Regions from separate parts of the Pantoea stewartii genome, predicted to be linked through region 3. Evidence: predicted binding sites of a transcription regulator. Region 3 holds the regulator's gene; each other region holds the start of a gene.
What was found. The regulator CRP, encoded in region 3, controls carbon source genes, mostly activating them, when cyclic AMP is high. The targets are predictions, from matches to a motif close to ATGTGANNNNNNTCACAT.
Positions count from the first base shown of each region.

Region 1: a site for CRP is predicted at 2,030-2,047, ahead of udp (uridine phosphorylase). Genes of this name have one in related genera too.
Region 2: a site for CRP is predicted at 2,419-2,436, ahead of G5574_RS02325 (sugar transporter). Genes of this name have one in related genera too.

Region 1 covers NZ_CP049115.1:2,712,333-2,716,894, reverse strand. The annotation lists gene metR (HTH-type transcriptional regulator MetR) at 1-590, opposite strand, end outside; gene G5574_RS12970 (dienelactone hydrolase family protein) at 1,020-1,856, opposite strand; gene udp (uridine phosphorylase) at 2,159-2,920, shown strand; gene rmuC (DNA recombination protein RmuC) at 3,065-4,562, shown strand, end outside.
Region 2 covers NZ_CP049115.1:509,015-513,576, reverse strand. The annotation lists gene G5574_RS02345 (ABC transporter substrate-binding protein) at 1-144, shown strand, start outside; gene G5574_RS02340 (DksA/TraR family C4-type zinc finger protein) at 245-511, shown strand; gene G5574_RS02335 (YoaK family small membrane protein) at 514-612, opposite strand; gene G5574_RS02330 (hypothetical protein) at 638-961, opposite strand; gene G5574_RS02325 (sugar transporter) at 1,180-2,364, opposite strand; gene cybB (cytochrome b561) at 2,530-3,075, opposite strand; gene G5574_RS02315 (hypothetical protein) at 3,279-3,536, opposite strand; gene G5574_RS02310 (MFS transporter) at 3,701-4,562, opposite strand, start outside.
Region 3 covers NZ_CP049115.1:2,472,639-2,477,200, forward strand. The annotation lists gene G5574_RS11835 (YheU family protein) at 1-172, shown strand, start outside; gene G5574_RS11840 (phosphoribulokinase) at 234-1,103, shown strand; gene G5574_RS11845 (OsmC family protein) at 1,133-1,537, opposite strand; gene crp (cAMP-activated global transcriptional regulator CRP) at 1,840-2,472, shown strand; gene G5574_RS11855 (YccS/YhfK family putative transporter) at 2,531-4,562, shown strand, end outside.

The DNA.
Region 1 (4,562 bases), 240 kb from region 3:
TGACGCTGCACCGGGTAAATCATCAACACTTCGTCGGCCAGTGCGTCAGGGGATATATGTTCGACCTGAGCCAGAGGATGATCGGGTGCCAGCACCAGGCGCACTTCGAAATCGAACATCGGTGAATAGAACAGGCCCGAGCGCGGCAGAATATCGGACGTTAAAACGATATCCAGCTCACCCTGTTGCAGTGCAGGTTGCGGATCGAAGGTCACACCTGATTTAAAATCCATCACCACCTGTGGCCAGCTCTGACGAAACTTATCCAGTGCCGGCGTGAGCCACTGAATGCAGCTATGACATTCAATGGCAACACGAAGCGTAGTCTGTTGCGGCTCATGGCAGGCCTGAAGCGCCTGCTGAATTTGCGGCAGAATCTGTTCCGCCAGCTGCAACAGGATTTCGCCCTGTGGCGTGAAGCGCAATGGCTGGCTTTTGCGTACAAACAGGCGGAATCCCAGCCGCTGTTCCAGATCGCTGAACTGATGTGACAACGCCGACTGCGTCTGGTGAAGCTGGGCGGCCGCGGCGGCCAGCGAGCCGGTATTCCGCAGAGCCTGAAGCGTCCGGAGATGTTTGAATTCGATCATGAGGGTCCTTCACATCGAAACTGAATAATTTGCGCTTAAGAGACATACAGTACCCGCAGAATATAGCGGTGTAAACATCTGGACGGCTAAACGTGACTGGCGATCAGACTGACCCAAGCATTTCTGGAGAATAGCAAATACCAATCCATAACCCTACTCCCGGCTTTTCACGTACAGGTGTGCGGCGCGAGCTGAAAAATGAGTATTTGCTTATCCAAACGGAACGGACCGGAGGGTGACGACATTCACTCAAGAAATAGCAGAAAAAATGAGGCGCGTTATATTGCTGCAGAACGGCTATGGGACACTCCGCAATCCAGCCTGAAAACCCACCAGGCTTGTGAGCAGGGTTAACGCGGAAAAGCTCTCTGATTTGCGGGTGTTGGATGGCGACGTCGGGAGTTTGGGCGCTTACGCGCCCTTTTTTTATCACTCAGTGGATGCGACACCGTACTGCTTAAACCAGGCTAACATACGTGCCCAGCCGTCTTTTGCCGATTCGGCATGGTAGCTCGGACGATAGTCGGCGTTAAAAGCATGCCCGGCATCGGGATACACAATGATCTCTGCCTTTGCGTTTGCAGCATGTAAGGCCTGGCGCATCTGCTCCACGCTTTCCAGCGGAATGCCGTCATCCTGACCACCATACAAACCCAGCACAGGCGCGTTCAGATCCACAGCAATATCGATAGGATGTTTTTGCTGCTTCATGGTTTTTTCCCCTACCAGGCGACCATACCAGGCCACGGCAGCGCGAAGTTGCGGGTTGTGTGCCGCATAGAGCCAACTGATGCGTCCGCCCCAACAGAAACCGGTAATTCCCATCCGCCGGATATCGCCACCGTTGCGGGCCGCCCAGTTAGCGGCATGATCGAGATCCGCCAGTACCTGGCTGTCAGGCACCTTGCTGACCAGTTCTTTAAACAGCGTAGGAATATCGTTGTAGTCGTTGGGGTCGCCTTCGCGGAAGTAAAGCTCTGGCGCGACAGCCAGATAGCCTTCCAGCGCCAGACGACGACAAATGTCGCGAATGTGTTCATGAACGCCGAAAATTTCCTGCACGACCAGCACAACAGGCAACGGCCCGTCTGCTGACTGCGGTTTCGCGTAAAAAGCCGGAAGATTTTCACCCTGACTCGGAATAGACGTCTCACCGGCGTGGATGGCCGGGCTGTCGGTAATAATGGTGGTCGAAGCCGTGGGCTGAACTGCCGGAGCAAACGCGCCTGCGGCTGATTTTTGTGTCATATTATCGTCGGTTTTCATCGTTATCTCCGTGCAAGCGTATGCGCAATCACGTAACTATAGCCTGGGCATTTATTACTGGTTCCGGGCAATGCGTAACAGAGCTTATAACCTTTAAAATACACTTCTCTTTAACATTCTCATGCTGCCTTCCACATCACCATATGTAGCATTACGGAAGGTCTGAGATAAATGTGTGATATTAATCACTAAAAATTTCACAGAAAATGTAACTTTCATTTTCTTGAGTGAAACCAGTCACACATTTAACCCGTCGGGTAACGTAAAGTGGCGTACTGTTTTTCCTTAACCCGGAGTCTGATATGACACAGTCTGACGTTTTCCATCTTGGCCTGACGAAAGCCGACCTGCAGGGGGCGACACTGGCCATTGTTCCTGGCGATCCGGAACGTGTAAAAAAAATTGCCGGACTGATGGACGATCCCCGGCACCTGGCTTCCCATCGTGAGTTCACCAGCTGGCTGGCTAAGCTTGACGGTAAACCCGTCGTGGTCTGTTCTACCGGGATTGGCGGACCTTCTACCTCCATTGCCGTCGAGGAGCTTGCTCAGCTTGGTGTGCGCACTTTCCTGCGTGTAGGGACAACGGGCGCTATCCAGCCGCATATCAATGTCGGCGACGTTCTGGTTACGACGGCGTCTGTACGCCTGGACGGTGCCAGCCTGCACTTCGCACCAATGGAATTTCCGGCCGTCGCCGACTTCACCTGCACAACGGCCTTAGTGGCTGCGGCAGAAGCCTGCGGTGCCAAAACTCATATCGGGATTACCGCCTCATCTGATACTTTCTACCCCGGCCAGGAGCGCTACGACACCTTCTCGGGCCGCGTCGTGAACCGTTTTCAGGGCTCTATGCAGGAGTGGCAGCAGATGGGCGTCCTGAACTATGAGATGGAATCGGCGACGCTGTTAACCATGTGCGCCAGTCAGGGCCTGCGCGCAGGCATGGTGGCGGGCGTGATTGTTAACCGCACGCAAAAAGAGATTCCCGATGCAGTGACGATGAAGCAGACCGAAAGCGATGCCGTCAAAATAGTAGTTGAAGCGGCGCGTCGCTTACTCTAGCCCTTCGTTTGACAGACAGGCCGGCTGTCCGGCCTGTCATGGCCTTGTCTTTACGTCTCGTCTTCCCCCTTCAGTAAATATATCTGGACATTCATACAGTGCGAATTTACCTTTTTCCTCAATAGCCTGACCAGCGGGGAGAATATGGATCAGCACATCATTATCAGCATCTGCCTTGGGCTCGCCGGCCTGGGTGTTGGCTGGATACTGGCGCAAATGCGTGTCAGTCATCAGTTAGCCAGCTTTACCACAGAGCGCCGTCTGCTTAACGAAGCACAACAACGTCAGCAACAGCACATCGAGCAGCTCCAGCAGCAGCTGCAACAGCGCGAACAGGAGCTGAGACAGCTTCATGGATCATTAAGCGGAGCCAATGAGCGCCTGCAACAGCTGGATTACTGGCGTAATGAGAGCGAGCAACTGACACGAGAGCTGCGCAATCAGCTGGAGGTGAACAGCGCGCAGGAAGCCGAGCTGCGTGAAGTGACCATCCGTCTTGAGGAAACCCGTTTTGCAGCGGAAGAGAAGCAGCGCCTGTTGACCAACAGCGAGCAGCGGCTTAGCGCGCAGTTTGAAAACCTGGCTAACCGAATTTTTGAAAACAGCGGTCGCCGCGTTGATGAGCAAAACCGTCAAAGTCTGAACAGCCTGATTGGGCCGTTGCGTGAACAGCTCGATGGCTTTCGGCGTCAGGTTAATGAGAGCTTTGGCGCGGAAGCGCGTGAACGCCATACACTGACCCACGAGATTCGTCAGCTACAGCAACTGAACGCGCAGATGGCCCAGGAAGCGCTCAACCTGACCAAAGCGCTCAAAGGCGACAACAAAATCCAGGGTAACTGGGGCGAGGTGGTGCTGAGCCGGGTACTGGAAGCGTCAGGATTGCGTGAAGGCTATGAATACGATATCCAGGTCAGCATGCAGAACGAGCAGCAAAGCCGCATGCAGCCCGATGTCATCGTCCGGCTTCCCCAGGGGAAAGATGTGGTGATCGACGCCAAAATGACGCTGGTTGCCTACGAGCGGTATTTCAACGCGGATGACGACATTGAACGTGAACAGGCCATTCAGGCGCATATCAGTGCCGTACGCGGCCATATCCGTTTGCTGGGCCGTAAAGATTATCAACAATTGCCCGGTTTACGCTCACTGGATTATGTGTTGATGTTTATCCCGGTTGAACCGGCGTTTTTACTGGCAATCGATCGGCAGCCGGAATTGATCGGCGAAGCGCTCCAGCAAAATATCATGCTGGTCAGTCCGACCACGCTGCTGGTTGCACTGCGTACCATCAACAATCTCTGGCGCTACGAGCATCAAAGCCGCAATGCGCAGCGGATTGCCGAGCGCGCAGCCAGGCTTTACGACAAAATGCGCCTGTTTGTTGATGATATGAGCGGTATTGGTCACAGCCTTGATAAGGCCCAAAACAGCTATCGTGAAGCGATGAAGAAGCTGGCAGAAGGGCGGGGGAATTTGATCGCACAAACGGAAGGCTTCCGTGACTTAGGTGTAGAGGTTAAACGCGCTATCAATCCCCATCTGGTCGAACGCGCGATGCCCGAAAATGAGCACGACAGTATGCCCGGTAACGACCAAAACGCAGACGAAAGTTGTGAGCGGGTTCGGCACCTCCACGAAT
Region 2 (4,562 bases), 2.0 Mb from region 3:
GCGCAGCAAATCATGCACGACCAGATGCCGGCCGTAATGATTGCCCATTCCACCATTTTCGAACCGATCCGCAAATCGGTGACCGGTTACGAAGTGGATCCCTTCGGCAAACATATCTTTTATCAGGTCGATATTAAGCCGTAATGTCCGTCACCGGCTTCACAGGGAGGTGAGTCGGTTTGCCTGCAAAATCCCTGATATGTTGTACAGTTAACCTGTATAGGTAATGAAGTGGAGCACAAAAATGGCAAACGGCTGGGCAGCAGAAGGGGCAGTACAGGAGCAAATCGACAGCACCGTTAATGACGGTATCGAACGTGTGCGTCAGTCACTGGGACAGGGGGAAAGTGCCACAGAATGCGAACTGTGCGGCGAGCCGATTCCCGAAGCCCGCCGTCAGGCACTCAAGGGCGTGCGTTATTGCGTTTCCTGTCAGGAAAAGATCGATAAGCAGAAAAAAGAGAGCAGTCTCTACAACCGGCGTGGGAGTAAAGACAGCCAGCTACGCTGATCTCAGGAGCCAGGCATCGCCAGGCCGCTGCCGATGAACCAGGCGAGAAAGCCAATACCTGCCACGATGATAGCGATGGGGAACAGCAGACCAATTCTCATAATTATCCTGTGAGGTTACGCCACGTCAGGCCAGCCGCAAGGCGGCACGGTTGTTCTTCAGCAAAGTAAATAATTCAAACTGCGTGGCGTCCGTGATCTGACGCTGCACTTCACCTTGCGTATACAGCAGCAGATGAATATGCCCCAGTTGACGCCAGACGATGATCGCCGAGGCAATCAAGGCGCAGGTCGTTTCTGCCTGCACGCATTCTACTGTAGCGTAGCGAACGTCGTCTAAATCATTCGTGAAAATTTTCACCGCCTCAGCAGGTAAGATGGCATGGAGATCCTGCAACATCACCCGGCTGACGCTACGCGACAGGTACAGCGTTAACCACTTTCTCGTCATGAACGTTGATCCTTTTTCGAGGTTAACAGATGTAATGGATGAGTCAGGTAGAAGGGCATCCTCTGACAATATAAGCGGTTATCCGGTGTGTTTAGCACCTCTGACGCGCTGCACCTTCGGACGCCGGAACAGGTCGTCTGGCCGTTCAGTGCCGCAGTGCATGATAGCAGACGAAGACGCATCGGCAGGCTTCTGCGAGGCGCAGAAGCCTGCTTCAGTTAACCATTAGAGCGTAACTGTGGGTAGCGCCGGAAAATATACACGCACCATAGCAGCGCGACCAGGCCGATCATCGCCCCCACGTTACCGACGTCAGACAGGCTCATATATACGCTCACCTGACTGCCCAGTAACGCGCCCGCACCGATGCCGATGTTGTAAATGCCGGACATCAGCGACATCGCCACGTCGGTGGCATCGGGGGCCAGTGACAGGACACGGATTTGCATCGCCAGGCCAATCATCATCATCGCCATTCCCCAGACGACGCAGAGGGTGATAATAGCGCCAGGACGCACGGCGGCAAAAATTAACAGCCCCATGCATAAGGTGACCAGGGCGATGGCGCTGATCAGCAACGCTGAGGGAAAGCGTTTACCCAGCGAACTGAACAGCAGACTGCCAATAATGCCGGCAGAACCAAACAGTAACAGCAGCAGGGTGGTAAAACTTTCGCTGGCATTCGCCACCAGTTGCATAAAGGGTTCAATATAGCTGTAAGCCGTATAGTGCGCGGTCACAATGAGTGTAACCAGCAGGTACATGCCTGCCAGGGCCGGGCGGCGGAACAACAGCGGTACGCTGCTCAATGAACCGGTGTGTTCACTGGGCAGACGCGGCAAGACGCGCGCCAGCATAATCATCAGGATCAACGCTGACAGCCCGATCACGCCAAAGGTGGTGCGCCAACCCAGCGCCTGCCCCACAACGCGACCAATGGGCACCCCCAGCACCATGGCCAGTGCCGTACCGGTTGCCAGCATACTGAGCGCCTGCGTTTTTTTACCGGCAGGCGCCACACGAATGGCCAGTGAGGCGGTAATGGACCAGAACACCGCATGTGACAGCGCAATGCCAATGCGGGAAACGATTAACGAACTGAAGCTCCAGGCGAATGTCGAAAGAATATGGCTGGCTACAAAGAGGCTAAACAGTACCGTAAGCAGTAACCGCCGTTCAACATTACGCGTCAGCAGCATTAACGGCAGGGACAGCAGCGCCACCACCCAGGCATAAATTGTCAGCATAATGCCCACTTCAGCGGTTTTCATCGAAAACCCGGCAGCAATATCCGACAGTAAACCCACCGGTACGAACTCAGTGGTATTGAAAACAAAAGCGGCGATGGCCAGCAGCACCACGCGTAGCCAGGCCGTTTTACGGGAAACAGTTGTTAAAGGCATGAGAAGTTAAATCTGTCTGTGCGTCAAAAGAGGATGACAACGATCATCCCACGAAAGTGACCTGCGTCACAATTTAGTGGCTATTGTGTAGGAATCAAGCGCCGGGTGGAACCACCTGGCGCAGATTATGGTGATTTTTTTAGCCCGATGTGCAGCGTCATGGAATCAGGGCTGGCGCGTCCCGCGTCCCGGCATCATACGCAGCAGCGTATTGTCCTTCAGCGCATAGTGATGGAACAGGGCTGCAGCGACATGTAAGCCGATGAGCCAGTAGCCCAGTGGCGCCAGGGTTTCATGCCAGTCGACGAGCGTATCAGAGAGATCGAAATCAGGTTCCGCAGCGACCGGCATGGGAATGCCGAATAATAACCACTCACGGCCCTTCAGGTAACGTGAGGCGATACCCAGCACCGGCAGGCTGATAAATAAGGCATAAATCAACGTGTGCGTCAGGTGTGCCAGGCCCGTTTGCCAGCGCGGTACGGGGGGCGTAATCGCGGGGCTGCGATGGCGAATTTTCAGCAGTAACCGTGACAGCATCACCACCAGAATGGTTGCGCCCGCGCTAAAGTGTGTCACGGTCATCACAAAGCGCTGCCAGGAGCCCCGTTCCACATAACCGCGCAGCTCCATCGTGGCATAGACAATAATCAGCAGCAGCACGGTCAGCCAGTGAAGGGCAATTTGAGACGCCGCATATTTATCACGCATGTTAAATCCCTGTATGAAGAGTAAGGCCTCTAAGATAACGGAAAAAAGGCAAAATGCTTAACGAATTGGCGACTTAAAGCGGGACGGCTACAGGGGCAGGTCGGCAGCAACTGAACGGCGGGCTGGCAGGGCAGATGGCGGCGATATTCCGCCATCCTCGGGAAAAACGCGGCTGAATGGGATCGCAAAGGCATGCGCTGTGATCAGAAATCGATACCGTGCTTCAGTCCAACGCTGTCATGCAGGGGTGGGGTTTGAGCAGACATAACCGGGCAACAGTCGTCGCAGCCTAATGCGCTGGCATAATATTTTCGGGCCTGCTGTATAGCCGCTGTTGCAGAGTAAAACGTGCCCAGAAACAGTCGGTCTTCCAGACCCGGAAGGTAGCGACAGCCTTTGGCGTGTACCACGTGGTTATCGTTGTAACCGGATTGTTTATTGACGTAATAGTAATGCGCCATGAGGTCTCCCCTAACAGTGAATTCAAAGATGGCATTAATCTTTGGGATTAAACCGATTATAGCGGGGAAACACCGGTAGTTAGCAATGATACTGATAATACGGACAATTCTTGTACAGCGGATTTTCCGGGCCGCATTGTGCCCGGAAAATTTGTTAAGTTTTGCTAGAGTTTGCGTTGATGCAGCCGCCACGCGACCGCCAGAGCCAGCAGCAGCAGGGTAGAGATAAACACGGTTATGCCCGGCCAGCCAAACTGATGCCAGAAAAAGCCCCCTGCCGTACCCGCCACGCTGGACCCCACATAATAACTGAACAGATACAGTGAAGACGCCTGGCCTTTTGCGCGACGCGCGCGTGGCCCAATCCAGCCGCTGGCCACGGAGTGTGCGGCGAAAAAGCCAGCACTGAACAGCATCATCCCAATAAAGATCAGAACCAAGGCATGAAAGGCGGTCAGGAGCAGGCCCGTCAGCATGATAAGCGTTGCGCCCAGCATCACCGGCCCCCGGCCATATCGACTGGTTAACGCGCCGGCTTTGGGCGAACTCCACGAACCGGTCAGGTAAACCACGGACAGCAGTCCCACCACGGCCTGGCTTAAATGCCACGGCGCACCCAGCAGCCGATAGCCGATATAGTTAAACAGGGTGACGAACGCCCCCATAAGCAGTAAGCCTTCCGCGAACAGCAAGGGCAGGCCCGCGTCGCGCCAGTGCAGGCGAAAGTTAATGGCCAGATGGCGGGGGCGCAGGGATGTCGGGTGAAAATGCCGCGAGGCGGGCAAAATTTTCCAGAACATCAGGGCGGCCGCCAGGGCAAAACAGCCAATGGCGGCAATGGCGACGCGCCAGGAGAAAAAGTCGGTTAATACGCCGCTGATCAGGCGACCGCTCATCCCGCCAATCGAATTTCCGCTGATATACAGCCCCATCGAAAAGGCGACTACGCTGGGATGGATTTCTTCACTGAGATAAGTCATCCCGACGGCCGCTACACCGCTGAGCGACAGGCCAATAAGCGCCCGC
Region 3 (4,562 bases):
TATCGAAGCGTTTGTTTTGCGTGAAGGCACGGATTACGGCGAGCAGGAGCTCAGCCTGACGGAAAAAGTCGCCGATGTGCGTCGTCAGCTTGAGCAAGGCGAGGTCGTTCTGGTATGGTCGGAACTGCACGAGTCGGTCAACATCATGCGCAAAAGCGAGTTTCGTGGCTGATGCAACGAACGGAAAATCGTGCTAACAATGCTCATCGCCCGACGTCACAGGGACTTCAACTATGTCTGCACGCCATCCGATTATCGCGGTAACGGGCTCCAGCGGAGCGGGAACCACCACCACCAGCCTGGCGTTCCGTAAAATTTTTCAGCAACTCGGTTTGCACGCTGCCGAACTGGAAGGGGACAGTTTTCACCGCTTTACCCGACCCGAAATGGACATGGCTATCCGAAAAGCGCGCGATCTGGGGCGACATATCAGCTACTTTGGCCCGGAGGCGAATGATTTTGGCCTGCTGGAGCAAACGTTCATCGAATACGGCGAACACGGTAAGGGTCAGTCGCGTAAGTATCTGCACACCTATGATGAAGCCGTTCCCTGGAATCAGGTTCCCGGCACCTTCACGCCCTGGCAACCGTTACCACCGGATACGGATGTGCTGTTTTATGAAGGCTTGCACGGCGGCGTGGTGACTGCACAACACAATGTGGCGGAAAAAGTCGATTTGCTGGTCGGCGTCGTGCCCATCGTCAACCTGGAGTGGATTCAGAAACTGGTGCGCGATACCAGCGAGCGTGGCCATTCACGCGAAGCGGTGATGGATTCGGTAGTGCGTTCCATGGAAGATTACATCAATTTCATTACGCCGCAGTTTTCACGAACCCATATTAACTTTCAGCGCGTCCCCACGGTGGATACCTCTAATCCCTTTGCCGCGCGCACCATCCCTTCGCTGGATGAAAGCTTTGTGGTTATCCACTTTCAGGGGCTGGAAGACATTGATTTTCCCTATCTGCTGGCCATGCTGCAGGGATCGTTTATTTCCAATATCAACACGCTGGTGGTACCCGGCGGCAAAATGGGACTGGCGATGGAGTTAATTATGGCGCCGTTAGTAAAACGGCTCATGGAAGGGAAACGGATTGAATAACCACAGAGGCCAGCCTGGCCTCTGTGAGATTACAGCGCGATCACTTCGTAGCTGTGGGTAATGTTGACGCCTTTGCCTAACATGATGGCGACAGAGCAATATTTTTCCGCTGACAGATCGACAGCGCGTGCCACGGCTTTATCCGAAAGTGCGTTGCCGCTGACGATAAAATGCAGATTGATATGGGTAAAGATGCGGGGGGCTTCTTCCCGACGTTCAGAGGATAGTTTCACTTCGCAATCAACCACATCGTTGCGGCCTTTTTGCAAAATTGACACAACGTCAATGGCGCTGCATCCCCCCGCCGCCATCAGCACCATCTCCATAGGGCTCGGCGCTTTATCGCCAGAATTGCCATCCATCAGTATCTGATGGCCGGACGATGATTCCCCCAGGAATGTTAACCCTTCAACCCATTTGACGCGTGCCTGCATAATTTTGACCTCAGAATACCCTGTTTTGGCTCAGCGTACGCTTTTGCCTGGGAAACAGCAATCCAGAGAAAACGCCATCTTGCTGAAGCGAGACAACACAAGACAGTCGACGTAAGCTGTGCTACAAACAGAGCTGAAAATATTTTTCGTCATCCGAAGACGAAGCCGGGAAGAATGATGCGCACTGCGCCGAATGCAGCCCGAATAATTTCCTGAATGGAAAGACGCTTAACGCTTACATCGCCTGGCAGGGAAACAGAGCCCTGTATTTTGGGCACGATTACAACAGAGGATAATAGCGAATGGTTCTCGGCAAACCGCAAACAGACCCTACACTTGAATGGTTCCTGTCCCATTGCCATATTCACAAGTATCCATCCAAAAGTACGCTCATTCATCAAGGTGAAAAGGCGGAAACGCTTTACTACATCGTTAAAGGTTCCGTTGCGGTACTGATTAAGGATGAAGAAGGCAAGGAGATGATTCTGTCCTATCTGAATCAGGGCGACTTTATTGGTGAGCTTGGCCTGTTCGAAGAAGGTCAGGAGCGCAGCGCCTGGGTACGTGCGAAAACCGCGTGCGAAGTGGCAGAGATTTCCTACAAAAAATTCCGTCAGCTGATTCAGGTGAATCCGGACATCCTCATGCGCCTCTCCTCGCAAATGGCGCGCCGTCTGCAGGTCACATCGGAAAAAGTGGGCAACCTCGCGTTCCTTGATGTCACCGGTCGCATTGCGCAGACGTTGCTCAACCTGGCGAAACAGCCGGACGCCATGACGCATCCTGACGGCATGCAAATTAAAATTACGCGTCAGGAAATTGGCCAAATCGTGGGATGTTCACGTGAAACCGTGGGACGTATTTTGAAGATGCTGGAAGACCAGAATCTGATCTCCGCACACGGCAAAACAATTGTTGTTTACGGCACGCGCTAAGCTTTATTCTTCACGGCATAATGGCAACGTTATGCCGTGAATTATTTGCGTTGAGCCGATGTGGCGAAGAATAATTTATCACCCTGAAGTTAACTATGCCCTGCGCCAGACACTGGTGTTGTGTCTCCCCGTCGCGCTCGGCTGGCTGTTTGGCGATCTGCAAAAAGGATTGCTGTTCTCATTGGTGCCTGCCTGCTGCAATATTGCCGGTCTGGATACACCCCACAAACGCTTCTTTAAACGCCTGATTGTCGGCGGCAGCCTGTTTGCCTTGGGTAGCTTACTGATGCAGTGGCTTCTGTTTAAAGACGTGCCCTTACCGCTTATTCTTTTCGCCCTGCCTTTGCTGCTGGGCGTGACAGGTGAAATCAGCCCACTGCACGCACGGTTACTCCCTGCCACACTGATCGCAGCGATATTTACCACCAGCCTGATTGGCCGCATGCCCATTTACGTACCGCCCCTGCTCTACATCGGCGGTACGCTGTGGTATGGCCTGTTTAACTGGTTCTGGTTTTGGCTGTGGAAAGAGCAGCCAATGCGTGAAAGCCTGAGTCTGATTTACCGCGAACTGGCGAACTATTGTGACGCCAAGTACACCTTGTTGACGCAACTTACCGATCCGGAGAAGGCGCTACCACCGTTGCTGGCGCGGCAACAAAAAGCAATCGACCTCATCAACACCTGTTATCAGCAGATGCATATGCTGTCCGCCAGCCGCGATCACAGTCATAAGCGACTGACCCGCGCTTTTCAGGTCGCACTGGATTTACAGGAACACATTTCTGTCAGCCTGCATCAGCCAGAAGAAGTGCAAAAACTGGTAGAACAAAGCCATGCAGAGGCCGTGATTCGCTGGAATGCGAAAACCATTTCCGCCCGTTTACGTGAGCTGGCAGACAACATCCTGTACCACCAACTGTCCAGTCGCTTTGATATGGACAAGCAGCTGGGGGCACTGGAAAAAATCGCCCGTCAGCACCCGGACAATCCGGTAGGAAATTTTTGCCTTTATCACTTCAGCCGCATCGCACGGGTACTGCGTACACAAAAGCCCCTTTATCAGCGTGATTTGATGGCGGATCGCCAGCGCCGTTTACCGCTTCTGCCCGCACTCAGAAGCTATCTCTCGCTGCGCTCATCTGCCCTGCGCACGGCCGGACGTTTTTCTGTGATGCTGATGCTGGGTAGCGGGCTGGCGCTGTTCTTTTCAATTCCCAAACCCTACTGGATTCTGATGACCATTATGTTTGTCAGCCAGAGTAACTACAGCGCCACACGGGTGCGTATTCAGCACCGTGCGCTGGGCACCTTTGCCGGGCTGGTGATTGCGGCGGCCTCGCTGCGGCTGGATGTCCCTGAACCGCTGGTGTTGAGCATCATGCTGGTGATTACCTTTATCAGCTATCGCTTTACCCGCCAGTTTTACGGCTGGTCGATGGTGGGGTTCACGGTCACCGCGGTATATACCCTGCAACTTCTGTCACTTAACGGCGCACAATTCTTACTGCCGCGCCTGCTGGATACCCTGATGGGCTGCCTGATTGCGTTTGGCGGAACGTTATGGCTTTGGCCGCAATGGCAAAGTGCCCTGCTACGACAGAACGCACATGATGTGCTTGAGGCTTTCCAGGACGCGTTACGCATGTTGCTTGGTCCGGAACAGTCTCCCGAGGTACTCGCCTATCAGCGCGTTAACGTTAATCAGGCCCACAATGCAGTCTTTAACTCACTAAATCAGGCGATGCAGGAGCCGGGGTTTAACGCACGCTATTTACAGGATATGCGTTTATGGGTCACGCACAGCCAGTTTATCGTTGAGCACATCAACGCCATGACGATTCTGGCACGCGAACATACCATGCTGCCGCCTACGCTGGCGGAGCACTATCTGCAATGGTGTGAAATTGCGCTGCAGCGTTGCCAGCAGCGGCTTGAATATGACGGCGAAAGTTCGCAAACCGATCTGTTACAGGGAATTGAAGATATCAACGAGGGACCGGTCACAGTACTGGAGCAGCACATCAGGCGCATTCTGGATCATCTTAAGGTGATGCACACGATCTCATCGCTGGCGTGGAACCAGCGAC